DNA from 3 places in the Gordonia sp. PvP123 genome. Region 1 is predicted to be linked to each of the others. Evidence: riboswitches for the same ligand, from Rfam matches in the RefSeq annotation. Region 1 holds a riboswitch; each other region holds the start of a gene.
The links. A riboswitch is a leader RNA that binds a small molecule or an ion and turns the genes downstream of it on or off. The one in region 1 is predicted to bind cobalamin.
Positions count from the first base shown of each region.

Region 2: it holds a riboswitch for cobalamin, as region 1 does, so the genes downstream of both, ABIC25_RS06430 (FecCD family ABC transporter permease) here and ABIC25_RS05865 (ABC transporter substrate-binding protein) in region 1, are expected to answer to the same signal.
Region 3: it holds a riboswitch for cobalamin, as region 1 does, so the genes downstream of both, ABIC25_RS04685 (CbtB domain-containing protein) here and ABIC25_RS05865 (ABC transporter substrate-binding protein) in region 1, are expected to answer to the same signal.

Region 1 covers NZ_JBEPPN010000003.1:76,653-83,522, forward strand. The annotation lists gene ABIC25_RS05855 (ABC transporter ATP-binding protein/permease) at 1-1,256, opposite strand, end outside; gene ABIC25_RS05860 (ABC transporter permease) at 1,253-2,227, opposite strand; gene ABIC25_RS05865 (ABC transporter substrate-binding protein) at 2,238-3,848, opposite strand; adenosylcobalamin (AdoCbl) riboswitch at 3,871-3,952, opposite strand; gene ABIC25_RS05870 (TetR/AcrR family transcriptional regulator) at 4,058-4,639, shown strand; gene ABIC25_RS05875 (flavin-containing monooxygenase) at 4,632-6,185, shown strand; gene ABIC25_RS05880 (GMC family oxidoreductase N-terminal domain-containing protein) at 6,182-6,870, shown strand, end outside.
Region 2 covers NZ_JBEPPN010000003.1:210,819-217,688, reverse strand. The annotation lists gene ABIC25_RS06440 (ABC transporter substrate-binding protein) at 1-549, opposite strand, end outside; gene ABIC25_RS06435 (ABC transporter ATP-binding protein) at 561-1,364, opposite strand; gene ABIC25_RS06430 (FecCD family ABC transporter permease) at 1,388-2,467, opposite strand; cobalamin riboswitch at 2,515-2,696, opposite strand; gene ABIC25_RS06425 (L-lactate dehydrogenase) at 2,813-3,766, shown strand; gene ABIC25_RS06420 (alpha/beta hydrolase) at 3,773-4,657, opposite strand; gene ABIC25_RS06415 (excalibur calcium-binding domain-containing protein) at 4,876-5,148, shown strand; gene ABIC25_RS06410 (YoaK family protein) at 5,223-5,924, shown strand; gene ABIC25_RS06405 (DUF2786 domain-containing protein) at 5,935-6,765, shown strand; gene ABIC25_RS06400 (YhjD/YihY/BrkB family envelope integrity protein) at 6,762-6,870, opposite strand, start outside.
Region 3 covers NZ_JBEPPN010000002.1:396,480-403,349, forward strand. The annotation lists gene ABIC25_RS04680 (ATP-dependent helicase) at 1-3,703, opposite strand, end outside; cobalamin riboswitch at 3,765-3,901, shown strand; gene ABIC25_RS04685 (CbtB domain-containing protein) at 3,977-4,213, shown strand; gene ABIC25_RS04690 (CbtA family protein) at 4,255-5,085, shown strand; gene ABIC25_RS04695 (histidine phosphatase family protein) at 5,105-5,596, shown strand; gene ABIC25_RS04700 (acyl-CoA dehydrogenase family protein) at 5,713-6,870, shown strand, end outside.

The sequences.
Region 1 (6,870 bases):
AGCTGCGCCGGATACCTGCGGAGGAACTCGCGGTCCGTCGGCAATCCCAGTTCGGCGAGCAGGATCTCGATGTCCCGGGCACGACGCGACCGGTGGGCGCGTCGGACTTCTCGGAGGGCCGAACCGATCCGCATGGACGGGTTGAGCGAGGTACCGGGGTCCTGCGGTACGTATCCGAGCCGTCGACCGCCGTCGGCGGGAGCCTGCACACGCACGGTCCCGGCGGTGACGAATCCGGGTGGCAGCGCGTCGACGAGAGCGAGTGCCGTCGTGGTCTTTCCGGCACCGGAGGGTCCGACGACGGCCAGGGTCTCGCCACGGCGGACCTCGAGGGCGTCGATCGCGACGAGCGGGGTGCCATCCGGTGCCGCCACCGTGAGCCCCGACACCGATATCGAGTTCCCGGCGGTGGCATCCGGACGGTCCAGCGGCCGCCGGACACGTTGTCGCGGACCACGAGGTGAGGGCTCGGGAGGTTCGGACAATCGGTCGACGAGCAGGTTCACCGCCACGACCAGCGATGCGATGCATACGGCAGGCACAATGACCGGCCAGGGGGTCAACGCCATCCCGCCCTTGTTCTCGGTGACCATCAATGCCCAGTCCGGCTGTGGCTGAGTCACTCCGAGACCGAGGAAGCTTCCCGCGGTGACGAGCGCGATGGTTCCCGAGACCCGTATCCCGGCGTCGGCCAGCAACACCGGCCGCAGGTTCGGCAGTACCTGGGCCACCGCGATCCATCGCAGTGTCTCGCCGCGGGCGATCGCGGCTTCGACGAAACCCGCGTCCATGAGTTCGATCGTCGCCGTCCGCACGATCTTCGCCACCCATGGCACCGTCGCGACTCCGACGGTGAGGCACACCGCGACCGGGCCCTTCCCCATCGTCGTCGCGATGACCACGAGCAGGAGAAACCATGGCAGGACGGTGATCGCGTCGACCGGGCGCATCACCCAGCCGTCGAGCCGGCGTGACATTCCCGCGGTGACTCCGAGGAGAACGCCGACGACGTACGACACCGACAGCGCGACCGCGGTCATCAGTATTAGCCGGTGACCACCGTGTAGAACGCGTGACAGGACGTCGCGTCCGACGAAATCGGTTCCGAGCCAATGGTTCGACGACGGTGTCTCGAACGGCACCGAGGCGATCGCGGTCGGCGAGAACGGTGCGACGAACGGCCCGAGGACGATGACGATCACGAGGACGACCAACACCGCAGCGGGGCCGACGAGCCGTCGAGAGCGCGTACTCATGACCGCCCACGTCCGATGACACCACGCGCGGCCGGTGACGAGCCGAGTGCCACGAGGTCGGCAAGCAGGTACACGACTAGTCCGTACGCGGCCAACAGCACCGCCACCGACTGCACGAAGATCAGATCGCGTCCGGAGATGGCCCGCAGGAGTTCGTGCGCCACACCCGGATACGCGAACACGACTTCGATGACCGCGATACCGCCGACGAGCCCGACGACGGCTCCCGCCAGCGGTTGCACCGACGCGGAGATCGCGTTGGGCGCCGCATGACGCACGACGAGCCGGAATTCGCCGACCCCGTTCGCCCGCGCCGCCGAGATGTACGGCGCGCGCATCGCTTCCGCCATCTGGGCGCGGACGAGTCGCACCGGATGCGGTGCCAGCCCGATGAGCAGGCACAGCACCGGTAGCACCAGCACCTCCGGACGGTCGAGCGCCGATGTGCCCGTCGGTACGAGCGACACCGCGGGCAGCACCCCCATCCCGATCGCCACCCAGGCAATCAGTACGACACCGACCACGAACGCGGGGACGGATTCCGCCGCGAGCGCCGCAGTACTGAGCAACCGGTCCCAGCGCGAACCCGGCCGTGCGCCGGCGGCGACGCCGATCGCCAGCGCCGCCGGGACCAGGACGACGACGGTGACGATCGCGAGGATCACCGAGTTCGCGAGTCGCCCGTCGAGGATCTCGGCGACCGGACGGCCCGAGAGTTGCGACACGCCGAGGTCCCCGGTGAGGAAACCGTCTGCCCAGTCGAGGAACCGTACGACTGCCGGACGATCGAGTCCCAGTTCCGCGCGCAGAGCGGCCACCTGAGCCGGATCCGGTTGGCCCGCGGCTCCTCTCGACAACCGGGTCGTGGCGGCATCACCCGGGAGCAGTTCGAAGAGCACGAAGATCGACACCGCAACGACAGCGAGCACGGCCAACGCCCCCGCCAACCGGCCCGCGACATACCGCAACACGACGAGTCCCCTAGCGCTGCTGGAGCCAGGTGCCCGTGAAGGAGGCCCACTGCCCGGTGCCGGGCACCCCGTCGGTGATGCCCTGCACGGTGTTGCGGACGCCCGTCGGCTGCAGGGCGAAACTGTGGATGAGGTAACCGCTGTCGTTCCAGAGTTCGTCCTGCAGTTCCCGGTACAACTCACCACGGCGAGCCGGGTCCATCTCGGCGCGAGCCTGGGCGAAGGTGGCATCCCACGCGGGACGACGCCAGGCGGTCGCGTTGGCCGGGGCGTCCGAGGTGAGGGTCTGCCCGTAGAAGTAGTCCAGACTGTAGTTCCACCAACCGGACTGGGTGAAGGGCTTGGACCCGACGACCTGGGAGAAGTAGGTGTCGCCCGGCTCGACGGCGAGGTTCACGGTGATCCCGGCGGCCTTGGCCTGCTCGGCGAAGAGGGTCGCCGAGGCCAACTGGCCGGGACTGACGTCCGCGGTGTGCAGGGTGACGACGAGGTTCTCCTTGCCCGCCTCTCGGAGCAGGCGGCGAGCTCGTTCCGGGTCGTACGCGCGTTGCGGCATGTCGGCGTAGAACGGTGCGCCCTTGCCGTACAGGTCGTTGCCGACCTCGGCGAACCCGTAATACACCTTGTCGACCATCGCCTGCCGGTCCACCGACAGCTTGAGGGCCTCCCGTACTCGCGGATCGTCGAACGGCGCGAGGTCGGTACGCATCGTGAACGAGCTCATCGTGCCCACCGGCGGCGTCACGAGGTAGACGTCGGACTGCGATCGCAGGATGTTGCCCTGCGCCGGCGAGAGTTCGTAGACGACGTCGGCCTCCTGCGAGCCGAACGCGTTGAATCTGGCGTCGGCTTCGGCGACCTGGAGGATCTCCAGCCCGTCGAGGTGCGGCCGCTGATCCCAGTGGTTCTCGTTGCGGGTCAACACCGACCGGTCGCCCGGCGACCACGACTCCAGAACGAACGGGCCGGTCCCCACGGGAAGCGACGACGGCGTGAATTCCGTCGTACCGTCCTTGATCACGTAGACGTACCAACCGGCGAGCACCGAACCGAAGTCGGCGACGGGTTCTCTCATCGACACCACGACGGCGTGATCGCCGTCGGGCCTGGTGCGGGACAGGTCGATGATGTCGAGGTCACCGGCCGACGGTTTCTCCTCGTCGAGCATGCGCTCGAGACTCCACATGACATCGCGAGACGTGAACGGCGAACCGTCACTGAACTCGACGCCCCGGCGCAGCGCCATCCGCCACTGCGAGCCGTCGGCGTTGGGTTCCAGCGACTCGGCGAGCCGATAGTCGAGGGTGAGGTCGTTGTTGTAGTCGACGAGGTGATCCCACACCGCCTTGGACAGTGCGCCACCCGCCGAGTGGCCGACGACGTGCGGGTCGAGGACATCGGCGGTCGCCGAGGTGCCCGCGAAGACGACGCGCAATGTGCCGCCGGGGACCGGGGTACCGCCGCTCGGAGCGCCTGCCGGGCTCGGCCGGTCGGCACAACCGGCGAGCAGGCCCACCGCGCCGAGACCGGCGAGGCCGGCGATCCCACCGGCTCCGCGTAGCAGCCGGCGTCGGGTCAATTCGGGAGCTGCGTGCGCAGCTGTCGATCTTGAATTTTTCATGTCCATCCTCGTGGGTCGCGAAGACGCAAGCGATCTGGCTTCCCGATCGAGGTCGGGTCACAGTTGCGGGACAGCCCCGGATTCGCACCGGGTTCCCTTGCGTCCCGGTCATCGTACGGAGTGGACAATCACGACATCGCATGCGGCGTGCGGTGGATGATCCCCGGAACTTACAAGCAGTCCGGACTGTTTGTGCTATCGTCGTCGATGTGACCGAGCCCACCCGAGCCCCGCGCCGACGCACGCAGGCCGAACGCACCGCGACCACGCGTGCGCTCATCCTCGACGCGACCGTCGACGCCCTGGTCGACGTCGGCTACGCCGCCACCACGACGCAGGAGGTCAACCGCCGGGCAGGTATCTCCCGCGGCGCTCTCCTGCATCACTTCCCCACCCGGGAATCACTGGTGGTTGCCGCGGTCGGACACCTGGTCGAGCGTCGGCTGGCAGAGATCCTGTCGCGGCCCCGGACGGGTGACGAGGGACTCGAGATACTCATCGAGGCGTTCAGCGGCCCGCTGTTCGACGCCGCTCTCGAGCTGTGGGTCGCCGCCCGCTGCGACGTCGGATTGCGAACCGCGATCATCCCGCTCGAACAGCAGGTGTCCGACGCACTCGCCGTCGGTTGTGCCGAGTTGTTCGGTGACCGGTACACCGCCGCGGAACTCGAACTCTCCATCGAACTCGCACGCGGATTGGCGGTGTCGCGCATCCTGCGCTCACCCGACGCCGACCGCGCGCTGCTCGACCACCTCCTGCCCGTATGGAAGGAACTCCTGACCCATGACTGAACCCAGTCCGACTCTCCCGCAGCAGAACACGCTGCCCCGGCGCGTGGACGTCCTCGTCGTCGGCGTCGGGTTCGGCGGTCTCGCCGCCCTGCATCGTCTTCGCACGGATCATCCGCAGTTGCAGACGCTGGCCATCGAACGTGGCGACGGCGCGGGTGGGGTCTGGCGCGAGAACGACTACCCGGGCGCGGCCTGCGACGTCCCGACGTCGCTGTACTCCCTGTCCTTCGCCCCCAACCCGGACTGGTCCAACACCTACGGTCGCCGCCACGAGATCCACCAGTATCTACGTTCGGTCGCAGCCGATTTCGCCGACCAGATCCGTTACAACTGTGCACTCACATCGGCTCACTGGGACGGCGCGGCGCAGGAATGGGTCGTGGTCACGACGGATGGCGAGGTTCGCTGCCGCTACCTGGTCGCGGCACCGGGTGCGCTGTCCGAGCCGGGTCTGCCACCGGTCGCCGGAGCCGATGAGTTCACCGGCACCGTGTTCCACTCCGCTCAGTGGGACCACTCCCACGACCTCCGCGGACGTCGCGTCGCGATCGTCGGCACCGGCGCGTCGGCGATCCAGATCGTGCCCGAGATCGTCGACGAGGTCGGACATCTCACGGTCTTCCAGCGCACTCCCGCTTGGGTCGTGCCGCGTCTGGACCGCACCATCGGTTCCCTCGAACGCGCACTCTATCGCCGCGTCCCCGGTGTCCACCGGCTCGTCCGGCGGATGGTGTGGACCTATCGCGAGGCCTACGTCCTGATGATGGCCCGCAACCCCAAACTGCTCCCGATCGCCAAGACCATCGCGCTGGCGCAGCTGCGGATCCAGGTCCGTGACGGCGACCTGCGCCGTCGGCTCACCCCCGACTACACCATCGGTTGCAAGCGGATGCTGTTGACCAACAAATGGTTCCCCGCGTTGCAGCGCGACAATGCAACGGTGACCGGCGCGATCACCCGCCTCACCGCACGCGGCGCCGTCGACGACCAGGGCCGCGAACACGAGGTCGACACGGTCGTCTTCGCCACCGGGTTCACCCCCACCGAACCGCCGATCGCGTCGGCGATCACCGGACGCGACGGGCGCACCCTGGCCCAGGCGTGGGCGGGATCGCCGCGCGCCTACCGCGGCGTCGAGATCCACGGCTTCCCCAACCTGTTCTTCCTGTACGGCCCCAACACCAATCTGGGTCACAGCTCGATCGTGCTCATGCTGGAACCGCAGGCGTACTACATGAGCAAGGCACTCTCCGAGCTGTCCCGCAGCGGCCGGTCGACCTTCGAGGTCACCGACACCGCCCAGGACCGGTACAACGCCGACCTCGATCCCGAACTCGAACGCACCGTATGGAATTCGGGCGGATGCTCGAGCTGGTATCTCGACTCCACCGGACGAAACTCGGTGATGTGGCCGAAGTTCACGAGCGACTTCCGCCGGATGATGTCGTCGTTCGACCCGGCCGATCACCGATTCGACGCCGCGATCCCACTCGCGGCCGCCACCGATGCAACCGAACCCGACACCGAGAGGACCGTCGCACCGTGAGTTCGACCCCAGACCATTACGACGCCATCGTCATCGGCTCCGGTTTCGGCGGTTCGGTTGCGGCCCTGCGTCTCACCGAAAAGGGCTACCGGGTCGCGGTTGTCGAGTCCGGACGGCGTTTCTCCGACGGCGACCTGCCCAAGACGAGCTGGCGCCTCAAGGACTACGTCTGGGCGCCCGCGCTGGGACTGTTCGGCGTACAGCGCATGCACCTGCTGCGCGACGTGCTCGTGATGGCCGGTGCCGGCGTCGGCGGCGGATCGCTGAACTACGCGAACACCCTGTACCGGCCGCTGCCCGCCTTCTTCGACGACCCGCACTGGGGGTCGATCACCGACTGGGCGTCCGAGCTCGACCCGTACTACGACCAGGCGTCGCGAATGCTCGGTGTGACGACGTACCCGAAGGTGACGCCGGCCGACCGCGTGATCCGCAAGGTCGCCGAGGAGATGGGGGTCGGCGACACCTTCGTCCACACCCCCGTCGGCGTGTTCTTCGGGGAGGCCGGCAAGACCGTCGAGGACCCCTTCTTCGGCGGCGCCGGTCCGGCACGCACCGGTTGCACCGACTGCGGCGCGTGTATGACGGGATGCCCGGTGGGGGCGAAGAACACGCTCGTCAAGAACTATCTGTACCTGGCCGAGCAGGCCGGCGCGGACATCATCCCGATGACGACCGTCGACAC
Region 2 (6,870 bases), 130 kb from region 1:
GATGGTGCCGATGTTGCGCAGGTCGGTGTCGAGCGCGACCCACGGGTCCATGGTGCCGCGCTGCGCCTCACCCTCGACCTGCCGGCACGCCTCGGACAGCTGATAGACGTCGATGCCGTGGGACGCGAGGATCTCCGGCGTGATCCCGCGGGACTCGCTCATGCCGTAGTTGTATCCGGCATAGAGCACCTGGGGCTTCGCGGCGACGATGTTCTCGAGCGTGGGACGCTCGGCCGCGACCTCGTTCAGGGTGTCCACCTGAGGTCCGTACTCGAGCCGGAGAACATCTTTGTCGCGGGCGAGCGCACTGACCGCCACCATGTTGTCGCGGGCGCCCGCCGCCAGGGCGATCGCGATCATGCCACCGTCGTTGACGAACAGCCGGTCGAGCGGCTGGGGGAAATCGACGTCGGCTCCACAATTGGCCACCGTCACAGTGTCTTCGGTGGCCGCGGTGCTGTCGGTCGAGCATGCGGCAACTGCGCCCAGGGTCAGTGCGGCGACCAGGACGGCGGCGGTCGGGTGGACTCGGGAGGTGCGCGTACTCAAGGGATGTCCTCTCACAGGGTGTCTGTCGTCAGAGCTCGGGGAGCAGAAGTGTTGGGGGAGTTCAGCAGGAGGTGTGGCAGGCCCGTCGCCGGGTGGGTGACAACGGTCCCGGACACCTCGAAGACGGCCGCCAGCAGATCCGGCGTCAGCACTTCGACGGGTCGGCCCTGGGCGACCACGCCGCCGTCGGACACCACTGCGACACAATCGAAATGGCGCAGGACGAGGTCGAGGTCGTGCATCGCTGCCAGCACGGTGGCGTCGAGTTCGTCGAGGATCTCCATCAGCCGCAGGCGCCAGGCCGCGTCCAGATGATTGGTGGGTTCGTCGAGCACCAGGACCGGCGTCTGCTGTGCGAGCGCACGGGCGAGGACGACGCGATGCCGCTCGCCGCCGGACAGGTGGGTGCACGAACGGGAGCCCCAGCCGTCGAGGCCGACCTGCGCGAGCACCGCGCCGACCACCGTCGAGTCGTCGGGGCTCCCGGCCGACCAGGCCGAGCGGTAGGGGGTCCGGCCAAGGCCGACCGCCTCGGCGACGGTCAGTTCGGCCGAGGGCTGTTCCTCCTGGCCCACCACCGCTATCGAGCGGGCCCGCTGCCGCGACGGGAGTCGATGCAGGTCCTCGCCACCCACGTCGATGGTGCCGGCGACGGGACGTTCGAGCCCACACAGCGTGCGCAACAGGGTGGTCTTGCCGGAACCGTTGGGGCCGACGATGGCCAGTCGGGTGCCCGCCGGGACGTCGAGATCGACATCGCGCAGGACGACGCGGCCGCCCCGTCGACACGCGAGTGCGTTCGCGCGCAACGCCATCGAGCGGATCGGTGGTGGATTGGTCATGAGCCGCCGCCGAACACATACTGGCGTCGACCCATGAGGAACAGGAAGATCGGCGCGCCGATCAACCCGGTGACGATGCCCAGGGGCATCTCCCGAGGCGCGGCCGCGACCCGCGAGATGACGTCGACCCACACCAGGAACAGCGCGCCGCCGCATACCGCCACCGGCAGCATCGCGCGGTGGGTGGCGCCGACGAGCAGCCGGGCGGCGTGCGGGACGATCAGACCGACGAAGCCGATCCCACCCGCCACCGCGACGAGCACGCCCACCAGGACGCCCTGGATCCCGAAGAGCGCGTTGCGCATCGCGCGTACCGGTACACCCAGCGACGTCGCGGTGTCGGTGCCGGCCGCGTAGGCGTCGAGCCAGGAGTGGATGGCGAGCATCGCCACGATGGTGACCAGCACGACCACCCCGGCGATCTGCACCTTCGCCCAGGTGGCGCCGGCGACGCTGCCGAGCATCCAGAACATCACGTTGTCGGCGGCGTGGGGATCCGCGGCGGTGAACACGAGGAGCGACGACAACGCCATGAACGCCGAGGACAACACGACGCCGGACAGGATGAGTCGCAGCGCGGTCAACCCGCCCTGGGCGCGGGCGACGAGGTACACCGTGACGGTGGCCGCGAGCGCGCCGAGGAGCGCGCCGCCGGAGAGTGCCCACACCCCGAGGCCGCCCAGCACGCCGAGGGTCATGACGGCGGTGGCCCCGACCGCCGCGCCGGCGGACACGCCGAGCAGGTACGGCTCGGCGAGGGGGTTGCGGACCAGGGCCTGCATGAGAGCGCCGGCCAGTGCGAGTCCGGCGCCGACGAGCGCGGCCAGGACGGACCGCGGCAGCCGGAGATCCCAGATGATCACCGCGTGCGCGGAATCGGTCTCGGCGCCGGTCAGGCGTCCGGCGACGGTGTGCCAGACGTCGCCGACGGGGATGGTCTCGGCGCCGAACGCGGTGGCCAGGGCGATGCTGAGGAGCGTGAGGACGAGCAGAACTGCGGCTAGCGGCGTCGACGGGAGTCGCCGTACCGGCGGGGCGGTGGCGATCTCGGTCGTGCCGTCGATACGACGGGACACGGACTGTACTGCCTTACGGTCTGGGTATCTGTGCGCGAGATACACGGTGGACTCGAGCGAGAGCGGCCGGTATTCGGACTCGGGTTCGTCCGGAGCCGGCGCCTTCCCGGGTCGCCCCAGTGGCTGTGTGCCGGTTCCGTCCCCCATACCGCTGCGCGCCAGTCCCGGATTCGCACCGGATTCCCTGACACCCACGTGTGCGGGTGTGACCGTTCTCGCCGCACACGCTATCAACACCGTCCAGCGGATCGGTGGGCGGTCGGCGTGCGTCCCCGGACAGCGGCCGTGCGAGGACCTACGCTGGATGCCGACGATCGATGAACCCGACGCGGAAACGGTGAACCGATGGACGTACGAGACACGAAGCTGGCCATCATCGGGGCGGGTGCGGTGGGCACCGCGATCGCCTACTCCTCGCTCATCCGGGGTGTTGCACGGACCATCGCGCTCCTCGACATCAACGCCGCGAAGGTGACCGCCGAGGTGCTCGACATGTCCCACGGGCTCGAGTTCGTCCCGCGTGCCGACATCATCGGCTCCGACGACGTGTCGGTGTGCGCGGACGCCGACGTCGTCGTCTTCACCGCCGGTGCGAAGCAGAAGCCGGGTCAGTCGCGTCTCGAATTGGCCGAGGCCACAATCGGTCTGACGCGCGCCATCCTCCCGGGGGTGCTCGAGGTGGCCCCGAATGCGATCTACGTGATGGTCACCAATCCGGTCGACGTCGTCACCTACGCCGCCCAGCAGATCAGCGGGTTGTCGCCCAGCCGGATCTTCGGCTCGGGCACCGTGCTCGACTCGTCCCGGCTGCGTTTCCTCATCGCGCAGCATTGCGGTGTCGCGGTGCAGAGCGTGCACTCCTACATCGCCGGCGAGCACGGCGACACCGAGATCCCGCTGTGGAGCTCGGCGACGATCGGTGGGGTGCCGCTGACGTCGTGGACCCCGCTGCCCGGTCGTCCGGCGCTGGATGTGGTTGCACGCGAACGCATCCACCACGAGGTCGTGCATGCCGCCTACACCATCATCGAGGGCAAGGGGGCCACGAACTATGCGATCGGTCTGGCGTCGACGCGCATCGTCGAGGCGATCCTGAACAACGAGCACCGGGTGCTGCCGGTGTCGACGCGGACCGACGGGATCGAAGGACTCGACGGAGTGTGTCTCTCGCTGCCGACCGTCGTCGACCGCGGCGGCGCCCAGACCCGGCTCGACGTCCCGCTCTCGGATGCGGAGCGAGCCGGTCTGCTCGCGTCGGCGGAGACGCTGCGGGGGATGCAGGCCCGGTTCGGGCTGTAGTCGGGGTCAGGCCGGCACGGTGGTGCGCAGGAACTGCAGCTGGTCGGCGACGACCTTCTCGAAGTCCTCGCCGATGTAGATGTCGAAGTGCCCGACCGGGTATCGGATGACCCGGGCTCCGGGTGCGCGCCGCGCGTAGGCGATCGTCGAGCGTGCCGGTGCCACCGTGTCCCCGTCGCACACGCACAGCAGGGTCGGGCAGTCGAGATCTTTCAATGCCCGGCCGGGTGAGTGCAACGGAATGGTCAGTCCGACCCGCGCGGCCACCTCGTTGGGCAGTTCGAGACCGTCGGGAACCAGTGGGAGATATCCCGACACCGCGTCCGGTGCGGTCATCAGCGCCGCCGATCCCGGTTCGCCGGCCAGGCCGACCATGACCGGCGGCCTGCGCAGTGCGGATCCGGCCAGATCCGCGAGTGCCCGAACGGTCACCTTCGCCCCGGACACCACGCCCAGGGCCGCGGTCGACGCAGGTCCGCTGGTGAATGGGCACTGGGAGATCACCGCTGCCACCCGGCCGTCGCGTTTGCCGGCGACGAGCACGTGTCCGCCGCCGAAGGAGGTGCCCCACAGCACTATTCGTGAGGTGTCGACGCCGGCGAGAGTTCGTGCGAAGGCGATCGCCGCGGCCCAGTCATCGAGCTGACGGCGAATGGACAGGAGCTGGCGCGGTTCGCCGTCGCTGTCCCCGAAGTGGCGGTAATCGAAGACCAGACAGGAGTATCCGGCTTCGGTGAACCGTTCGGCGAAGGCATCGAGCCGCATCTGCCGGACCCCGCCGAGGCCGTGTGCCATCACGATGACCGGGGCCGGTGTGGCTCCCTCGGGCCGGTACCACCATGCTCGGCACGTCGTACCGTCCGAATCGAACTCGACGTCGTTCCTGATCATCGTTCCCCCGCTGGTCGATGTGTGGTCTGGGCGGACTTTATCAACACACGTTGTCATGCAACAGAGGCGGCGGCCCCCGCGACCGTGGACCCTGGTCGCTCGGCGTGTCCGTCGGCCGGACCAATCTTCGCGTCGAGCGCGTCTTTCATCGGCCGGACCCCGTAATGTCACCTCGTCACGATGAGGTGTCGGGGGACACACAGAAAAGGTCAAGCACGATGCGTTGCTCGCGAAAGATGGTTCTCGGATTCCTGGCCGCGGCGTCCATGACGGTCGCTCCGCTGATGGTGGCGGCGCCCGCCTCGGCGGCAACCGATTACGCCAACTGCTCAGAACTCAACGCCGACTATCCGCACGGTGTCGGCCAGACGGGCGCCGTCGACTCCACGTCGGGTACGCCGGTCACGAACTTCACCGTCGATGACGACCTGTACGACGCGAACTCCGAGTCCGATCGCGACAAGGACGGCATCGCCTGCGAGAAGCGCTGAGCGCGACCAGCGGCTGACGACGTCGCGGTCGACGTGCGCCTGCCGCCGGACATGCAGGCGTTAGATTCGTGCTCATGGCGGCCCGACTCGACAGGTTTCTGAGCAGCGCACACCCGGACATCGCGATCGCGGCCGCGCTGCTGTTCGTGGCCGGCTTGATCGACGCCATCGCGTTCTTCGTGCTCAAGGGCAGCTTCGTCGCCTTCATGTCGGGCAACTCCACCATCATGGGTGCCTCGGCCGCGGCGGGCCGGTGGTCGACCATCGCTCTCGTCGCCGGACTCGTGGTCGCGTTCTTCAGTGGTGCTGCCGGGGGTGCGGCGATCAGCCGCTGGGGCGGGAACCACGCTCCGGTGTGGATTCTCGGGGCGGTGACCGGCGCGCTTCTCGCCGGCACCGTCGTCGCGCTCACCGCGTCGCCGACCGCCGGGATGGTCGTCGTCGCGGTGGCCACCGGTGCGATCAACTCGGCGCTGTCGCACACGTCGACAGTGCAGGGCGGACTGACCTACGTCACCGGCACCCTGGTGAGGTCGGCACACGAACTGGTCGCGTCACTGGGCACCGATCGGCCGTGGGCATGGGTGGCGGTGTTCTGGATGTGGCCGGTGTTCGTGCTCGGCGCGGTGTGCGGTGGATTCGCCGAACGACACTGGGGTGTCGCCGGGCTGTGGGCCGGGGTCCTGATCGCCGCCTGCGCCCTGCTCTTGCGCGTCGTCGAGACGTCGTCTCGAGGCAATTCGCGCTCAGAGGGAACCGAACGGGCCGCTGGATAGTCTGAAACACATGCGCGACGACAAGCTGCTCACCCGGATCTCGGCCCTTCTGCGTCAGGCGGAGAACACCGACAACGAGCACGAGGCCGAGACCTTCATGCAGGCCGCCCAGCGGCTCGCGACCGCATCGTCGATCGACCTGGCCGTGGCCCGCGCCCATGATCCCGCGGCGCGCAAGAAGGTCACCCCCATCAGTCGGCAGATCGCCATCGGCGAACCGGGCAAGCGTGGACTGCGCACCTACGTGCAGCTCTTCGTGGCCATCACCGCTGCCAACGACGTGACCGTCGACGTGGCGAGCAACTCGACCTTCGTCCTCGCCTACGGCTACGAAGCCGACATCGACGCCTGCGAAGCCCTCTACACGTCGTTGATCGTGCAGATGGTCGCTGCCAGCGACGCGTACCTGCGATCGGGGGCGTACAAGGGCGAGACGTTCGCGCGGGTCGTCACCCGGGGGAGCGGGTGGCGTGCCCGGCGGGTGATCGAGGAGAAACCGCTGTCGCCGATCACGGCGCGCCTGAACTTCCAGTCGGCGTTCGCCGAACGCATCGGCAAGCGTCTCACCGAGGCCCGCGATGCAGCCCGTGCCGAGGCCATCGCCGCCGAACGCGACTCCGGCGAGTCGACTCGTTCGACGGCGGTCGCGTTGCGCAACAAGGAGATCGAGGTGACCGACTTCTATCGGACGGAATCGAGCGCGCGCGGCACCTGGCGTCCGTCGAGCGCGTCCGCGGGATACTCGGAGGCCGCGCGCCGGGCCGGCGACCACGCGGGACGACGGGCGAAGATCGGTGCCGACCGGGAATTCGGCGGCGCCCGCGGCGCGCTCGAGGGTTAGGGCTCGACGCCGGCGGCGGAGTCCTCCGCGGGCCTCGCGCCGGGCCGGTCGTACCACGCCACCGACGGTTGCGGGACGAACGGTGTCGGGGTGCCCGCCCACCGC
Region 3 (6,870 bases), on a different contig from region 1:
TGCCGGTGCTGATGTCGGCGGCGATCTGTGGGAAGCGCAGTGCGCCGCCGGGTTCGAGTGCGGCCGTGACCCCGTCGTGCACCGGGGTCGTGTCGATCTCGTCGGCGTCGGGCAGCGTGAGGACGGCTACGTCGGCCGGATGCAGCGCGACCCACCCGTCGGAGTTGCCGATCCGGCCGTGCCCCGACCAGATCACCTCGCCGGCGCTGAGCAGTTCGTCGAGCATCGGCGGCGCGTAGTCGGAGACCCGCGCGGGCAGGACCAGTGACTCCCATGCCGACGCCGGGAGCGGGAATCCGGCGAGCTGGTCGATGACGGTCGCGACCCCGTCCACGCCGCGCAATCGGGTCCCGGGCGAGGCGTGCTGCCAGTCGAGGAGGAAACGTGTGAGGACGTCGGTGCCGACCGGAGCGACCTCGGCGCGGCTCGCCGCGAGGGAGCCGCGTCGGATCTGCCCCAGCACGTCGGTGTGGCACCACTGGCCCTCCCGCGGAGTGGTGTCGCCACCCTCCGGCAGGAAATCGCCCTCGACGACGCGTCGTTCCGAGGCCAGGCGGTTCAGGGTGTCGCGCACGACCCCGGTCGCGATGCCCAGCGCCGCGGAGGCCTCGGGCACGGTGAACGGCCCGTGGGTACGGGCATACCGGCCGATCAGGTCCCCGACCGGATCGGGGACCGGTTCGAGAAAGGCCGCCGGGATACCCAGCGGTGCAGGGACTCCCAACGCATCCCGCAACCGCGCGGTGTCGTCGATTGCGGCCCACAGCGCGCGCGAGTTGTGGTTCACCGAGATGATCTGGCCGCTGCGGTGCAGCTCGGCGAGGACATCGGTCGCCGGCTCGTCGCCGCGGTACCGGGCCTCGACCTCCTGGGTGGTGAGGGGTCCCAGCCACCGCAGCAGGTCGACGACATCCTCGGCGTCGCGGGCCTGGCGTTCGGGAGACAGGCGTTGGAGACGGGCGATCACGTCGGCGATGACGGCCGGATCGAGGAGTTCGCGGAGGTCGACGCGACCGAGGAGTTGTGCCAGCAGGCTGGTGTCGAGCGAGAGCGCGGCCGCCCGGCGCTCGGCGAGCGGGGCGTCGTCGGCGTACATGAACGCCCCGACGTAGCCGAACAACAACGATGCGGCGAACGGTGACGGGCTCTGTGTCTCGGTCTCCACGACCCGGATGCGGCGTGTGCGGATGCGGGTCAGCAGATCGAGGAGGGCGGGGAGGTCGTAGACGTCCTGCAGGCACTCGCGGACGGCCTCGAGCACGATCGGGAAGTCGGGGAACTTGGAGGCGACGGACAGCAGTTGGGCGCTGCGCTGGCGCTGCTGCCACAGCGGAGCGCGCCGTCCGGGGTCGCGTCGCGGCAACAACAGTGCGCGAGCGGCGCATTCGCGGAACCGGGAGGCGAACATCGACGAATCCGCGAGACCGTCGGTCACGAGCTGCTCGACCTCGTCCGGGTCGAGGAGGAACACGTCGGCGCCGGGCGGGGCGTCGTCGGTGTCGGGCATGCGCAGGATGATCCCGTCGTCGGAGGCCGTGGTGGCACCCTCGATGCCCAGGGTCTCCAGCAGGCGCTGCGAGATCGCGCTCGCCCAGGGTGCGTGGACACGTAAACCGTAGGGGGAGTGCAAGATCACCCGCCAGTCGCCGAGCTCGTCACGGAACCGCTCGACCACCAGGGTGCGGTCGGTGGGGAGGTGTCCGGTCGACTCCCGTTGCTCGGCGATGAGGGTCTCGAGGTTGGTGCGGGCGTTGTCGGTGAGGCCGAGGCGTGCGGCATGGTCGTCGAGCTTGCCGGGGTCGGCGATCGCACCGGTGAACGCACCGATCGCGGCGCCGAGTTCGGCGGGGCGTCCGATCGCGTCGCCGATCCAGAACGGCAACCGGCCCGGCTGACCGAACGCGGGGGAGACCAGGACGCGGTCGTGGGTGATGTCCTCGATCCGCCAGCTGGTCGCGCCGAGTGCGAAGACGTCGCCGACACGCGACTCGTAGACCATCTCCTCGTCGAGTTCGCCGACGCGCGTTGCCTTCTCGCCGACCATGAACACACCGAAGAGGCCGCGGTCGGGGATGGAACCGCCCGAGGTGACCGCGAGCCGCTGCGCTCCGCGCCGGCCGGTGATCACCCCGGCGTCGCGGTCCCAGTTCACCCGCGGGCGCAGTTCGGCGAACTCGTCCGACGGAAAACGACCCGCGATCAGGTCGAGGGTCGCGTCGAAGACGCCCCGGCCCAGTTCGCGATAGGGCGCCGCACGCCGGATCACCTCGTACCAGTGGTCGACCTCGAGGTCGTCGACCGCGGCGGCCGCGATGGTCTGCTGGGCGAGGATGTCGAGGGGATTCTGCGGGACCTTGATCTCCTCGATCGCCCCGTCGAGCATGCGGCTCACCGTCACGGTGCAATGCAGGAGATCGGTGCGGTGCTTCGGGTACAGGATGCCCTGGCTGATCTCGCCGACCTGGTGGCCGGCGCGGCCGATGCGCTGCAGCCCGCTGGCCACCGACGGCGGGGACTCCACCTGGATCACGAGGTCGACCGCGCCCATGTCGATGCCGAGTTCGAGGGAGCTGGTCGCGACGACGCAGGACAGGCGCCCGGCCTTCAGGTCGTCCTCGATCTGGGCGCGCTGCTCCTTGCTGACCGAGCCGTGATGCGCGCGGGCCAGGACGGGTTCGGCGCCGGAGCTCGCGCCGCTGCCCATGACGAACGCGGGGGCGCCGCCGGCGACCGACGGATTGCCGGTCGGTTCGGCCGGCTGCCCGTGGCGTTCGGCGTGGATCTCGTTGAGCCGGGCGGTGAGTTTCTCGGCGAGGCGCCGGGAGTTGGCGAACACGATCGTCGCCCGGTTGGCCTCGATCTGGTCGACGATCGAGGCCTCGACGTACGGCCACAGCGACCCGGCGGTCGGGGAGAACGCGTCGTCGAGTGCGGCGGGGTCGGCATCGGACACCGGGGGTGGGATGTTGGCCATGTCCTCGACCGGGACATCGACGCGGAGGTCGAACGTCTTGTCGGCCTTGGGCTTGACCACCTGACACGGCGCGGCGCCGGACAGGAACCCCGCCACCACCTCCGGCGGCCGGACGGTCGCCGACAACCCGATCCGCTGCGCGGGCTTCTCGAGCAGCTCGTCGAGTCGTTCGAGGGTCAGCGCGAGGTGCGTACCGCGCTTGGTGGCGGCGACCGCGTGCACCTCGTCGACGATGACGGCCTGGACGCCGGTGAGGCTCTCTCGCGCGGCCGACGTGAGCATCAGATACAGCGACTCCGGCGTCGTGATCAGGATGTCGGGCGGTGTCTTGACCAGTGCGCGGCGGTCCGCGGCGGAGGTGTCACCGGACCGGACGCCGACGGTGATGTTCGGTTCGGGCAGGTTGAGCTCCTGAGCCGCCCGCGTGATGCCGGTCAGCGGGGCCCGCAGGTTGCGTTCGACGTCGACGGCCAATGCCTTGAGCGGCGAGATGTAGAGGACCTTGGTGCCGGCGGGCCGCGAGTCCGGGTCGGCGGCGAGGCGGTCGAGGGCCCACAGGAACGCGGCGAGGGTCTTGCCCGATCCGGTGGGGGCGATGACCAAGGTGTGCGAGCCGTCGGCGATCGACGTCCACGCACCCTTCTGCGCGGCGGTGGGAGCGGTGAAGGCGCCGGAGAACCACCGTCGGGTGGGGGCGGTGAAGCGGTCGAGCACCGAAGCGCGGGGCATCTCTCCACTATGTCTCACGCGTACGACAGAACGCGGTATAGAGTCATCCCACGCCTGTGCGGGGAATCCGGTGAGAGTCCGGAACGGTCGCGCCACTGTGAACGCTGCCCATATCGACACCGTAGATATGTCGACGCGGTCGACGTGTCGACATATCGACGCGGTCGATGGTGACGGGGTGACGTGAGTCAGGATGCCGTGCCGGCGCGTAGCAGTCCTCCGGACTGCTACACCACGACATCTCCGACGCGAGATCGGCGAAAGGACCCCTCCATGACAGCTCCCCGCACTGTTGCAGCCGTACAGGCCGCCCCGGCCCGTGCCCTGCCCGTACCGAACCTGTCGGTCGCGAGTGCAGCCCTCTGGCTCAGCCTGACCGTGCTCCTGGCGGGTCTCGCCTACTACTTCCTCGGGTACGACCAGGGCGTCGTGTCCGTCTTCGGCTCCGACACCCACGTCCACGAGTTCGTGCACGACGCACGCCACTTCCTCGGCTTCCCCTGCCACTGAGCCGGCCTGACCGGCCGTATCCCACAGGAAGCCAAGTACATATGGAGAAGAAATTCATCGGCGCCGGCCTGCTCGCAGGTCTGATCGCCGGAATCGTCTCGTTCGTGTTTGCCCGGTTCTACCTCGAACCGGTCGTCGCCAAGGCCATCGACTACGAAGGCGCCCGTTCGGAGGCCGAGGAGGCACTGGCCCACGCCGCCGAACCGGGTGGCCACACGCACGGTGAGGGCGGCGAGCTGTTCACGCGGGCCATGCAGGAGAACCTCGGCGCCGGTGTCGGCAACGTCGTGTTCGCGGTGTGCATGGGTGCGTTCTTCGCGGTGGCGTTCACGGTGCTCTGGAGTCATCTCGGCAGTCGCCATCCGGCGACCGACCCGCGCGCGGTTGCGGGTGTGCTCGGCGCGATCGGTTTCGTCGCCGTGTTCGCCGTGCCGTTCTTCGCCTACCCGGCGAATCCGCCCGCCGTCGGCGACGACGACACCATCGGCGAGAGGACCGGAGCCTTCCTCACCATCAGTGTGGCGTCGGTGATCCTGGCCATCGCGGCCGTGGTCCTGGCGTTGTGGCTGCGTCCGCGGATCGGCGGATTCGTCTCGGCCGTCGCCGCTGTCGCGGCCTACCTGGCCGGCATCGCGATCGTGCTCGCGTTCCTGCCGTCCTTCAGCGAGGTCCCCGAGCCGGTTCGCAACGACGTGGGTCAGATCGTGTTCCCGGGCTTCCCCGGTGACGTGATCGGGGACTTCCGGGTCTACGCCATCGCCAACCAGGTGATCCTGTGGACGGTTCTCACCGTGGTGTTCGCCCTGCTGCTGGGGGCGATGGCGCGCTCGCGTACCGCCGACCGCGCCCCGGCGGTCGCCGCCCAGCATTGAGGCGGCGATCGTTTCGCGCATGCAGATCATCACCGCCGGTCGCACCGGCCCCAACCGGTCGGTGCGATTCGGCGGTGATCCGCTTCTGGACGAGCGTGGCCGTCGGGACGTGCTCCGCCTGGCCGCGGCGTCCACGCGCCCGGTCCTCTGTTGCGGTCCGGAGATCGCGACCCGGGAGACCGCCGGACTCCTGGGGGCAACCGACGCCCTCGTCGACGACGCGCTGCGAACCCTGGACGTCGGAACGTGGGCAGGGCGCACCCCGGAGCAGATCGATCCCGCCGAACTCGGCGCATGGTTCGCCGATCCCGGCGCCCGGCCACACGGGGGCGAGAGCCTCGCGGATTTCGTCGGCCGAGTCCACGCGTGGCGCGTGGGGCACTCCGGGCTCGCCGACCGTTGTGTGGTGGTGGCGATGCCGGTTGCCCAAGCCCTTCTGTGCCCGGACGCAGAGCGGTTCTTCGCCCACGAGGTCCGTCCCGCGACCATCTACACCTGCGCAAACACCTGATAGGAACAGATTCGCGACGGCGTACCTAGACATCGGCAGTGACTCCTGACACAGTTGGGGACGACGAAACTGAAACATGTTCGCCCCCGGGCGGACACCGGTCTGGGAGTGTGACGATGTTCGAGTGGTCCGATGAAGATCTGATGGTTCGGGACGCCTTGCGGGCGTTCATCGACAAGGAGATCCGGCCACATCTCGACGAACTCGAGTCCGGCGTCCTGCCGCCGTACGACATCACCCGCAAGCTGTTGTCGAGCTTCGGTGTCGATGCCATGGCCAAGGATGCGCTCGAGAAAGAACTCGAGGCAGAAGCCAAGGGGGAGAAGAAGAAGTCCTCCGGTGACGGCGGCGGCATGGGCGGCTCGATGTTCATGATGGTCAACATCGAGCTCGCGGGTGTCTGTCTGGGCCTCGTCGCGTCGCTGGGTGTGAGCATGGGGCTGACCGCCTCGACCATCCGCGGCAAGGGCACGCTGGCGCAGAAGAAGCGCTGGCTGCCCGAGCTGGTGACCATGGAGAAGGTCGGCGCCTGGGCGATCACCGAACCCGACTCCGGGTCGGATGCGCTCGGCGGCATGAAGACCACGGTTCGTCGTGACGGTGACGACTACATCCTCAACGGGCAGAAGACCTTCATCACGAACGGTCCCTACGCGGACACCATCGTCGTGTTCGCCAAGCTCGACGACGGCAGTGGCGTCCCGATGCGCGACCGCAAGGTGCTGTCGTTCGTGCTGGACAAGGGCATGCCCGGGCTGACCCAGGGCAAGCCGTTCAAGAAGATGGGCATGATGAGTTCGCCGACCGGTGAGCTCTTCTTCGACAGCGTCCGCGTCGGCAAGGACCGTCTCCTCGGTGAGACCGAGGACACCGGCGCCGATTCGCGTGGATCCGAGGGCGCCAAGGCCGGTTTCACCGCGGAGCGCGTCGGGATCGCCGCCCTGTCGCTGGGCATCATCAACGAGGCGCAACGGCTGTCGATCGATTACGCGAAGAACCGCAAGCTGTGGGGTCAGGAGATCGCCCAGTTCCAGCTCATCCAGCTGAAGCTGGCCGAGATGGAGGTGGCGCGGATCAATGTCCAGAACATGCTCTTCAGCGCCATCGAACGCGGCAAGGCGGGTAAACCGCTCAGCCTGTCCGAGGCGTCGGCGATGAAGCTCTACTCGTCGAAGGCGGCCACCGACGTCGCCATGGAGGCGGTGCAGCTGTTCGGCGGCAACGGTTACATGGCCGAGTACCGCGTGGAACAGCTTGCGCGCGATGCCAAGTCG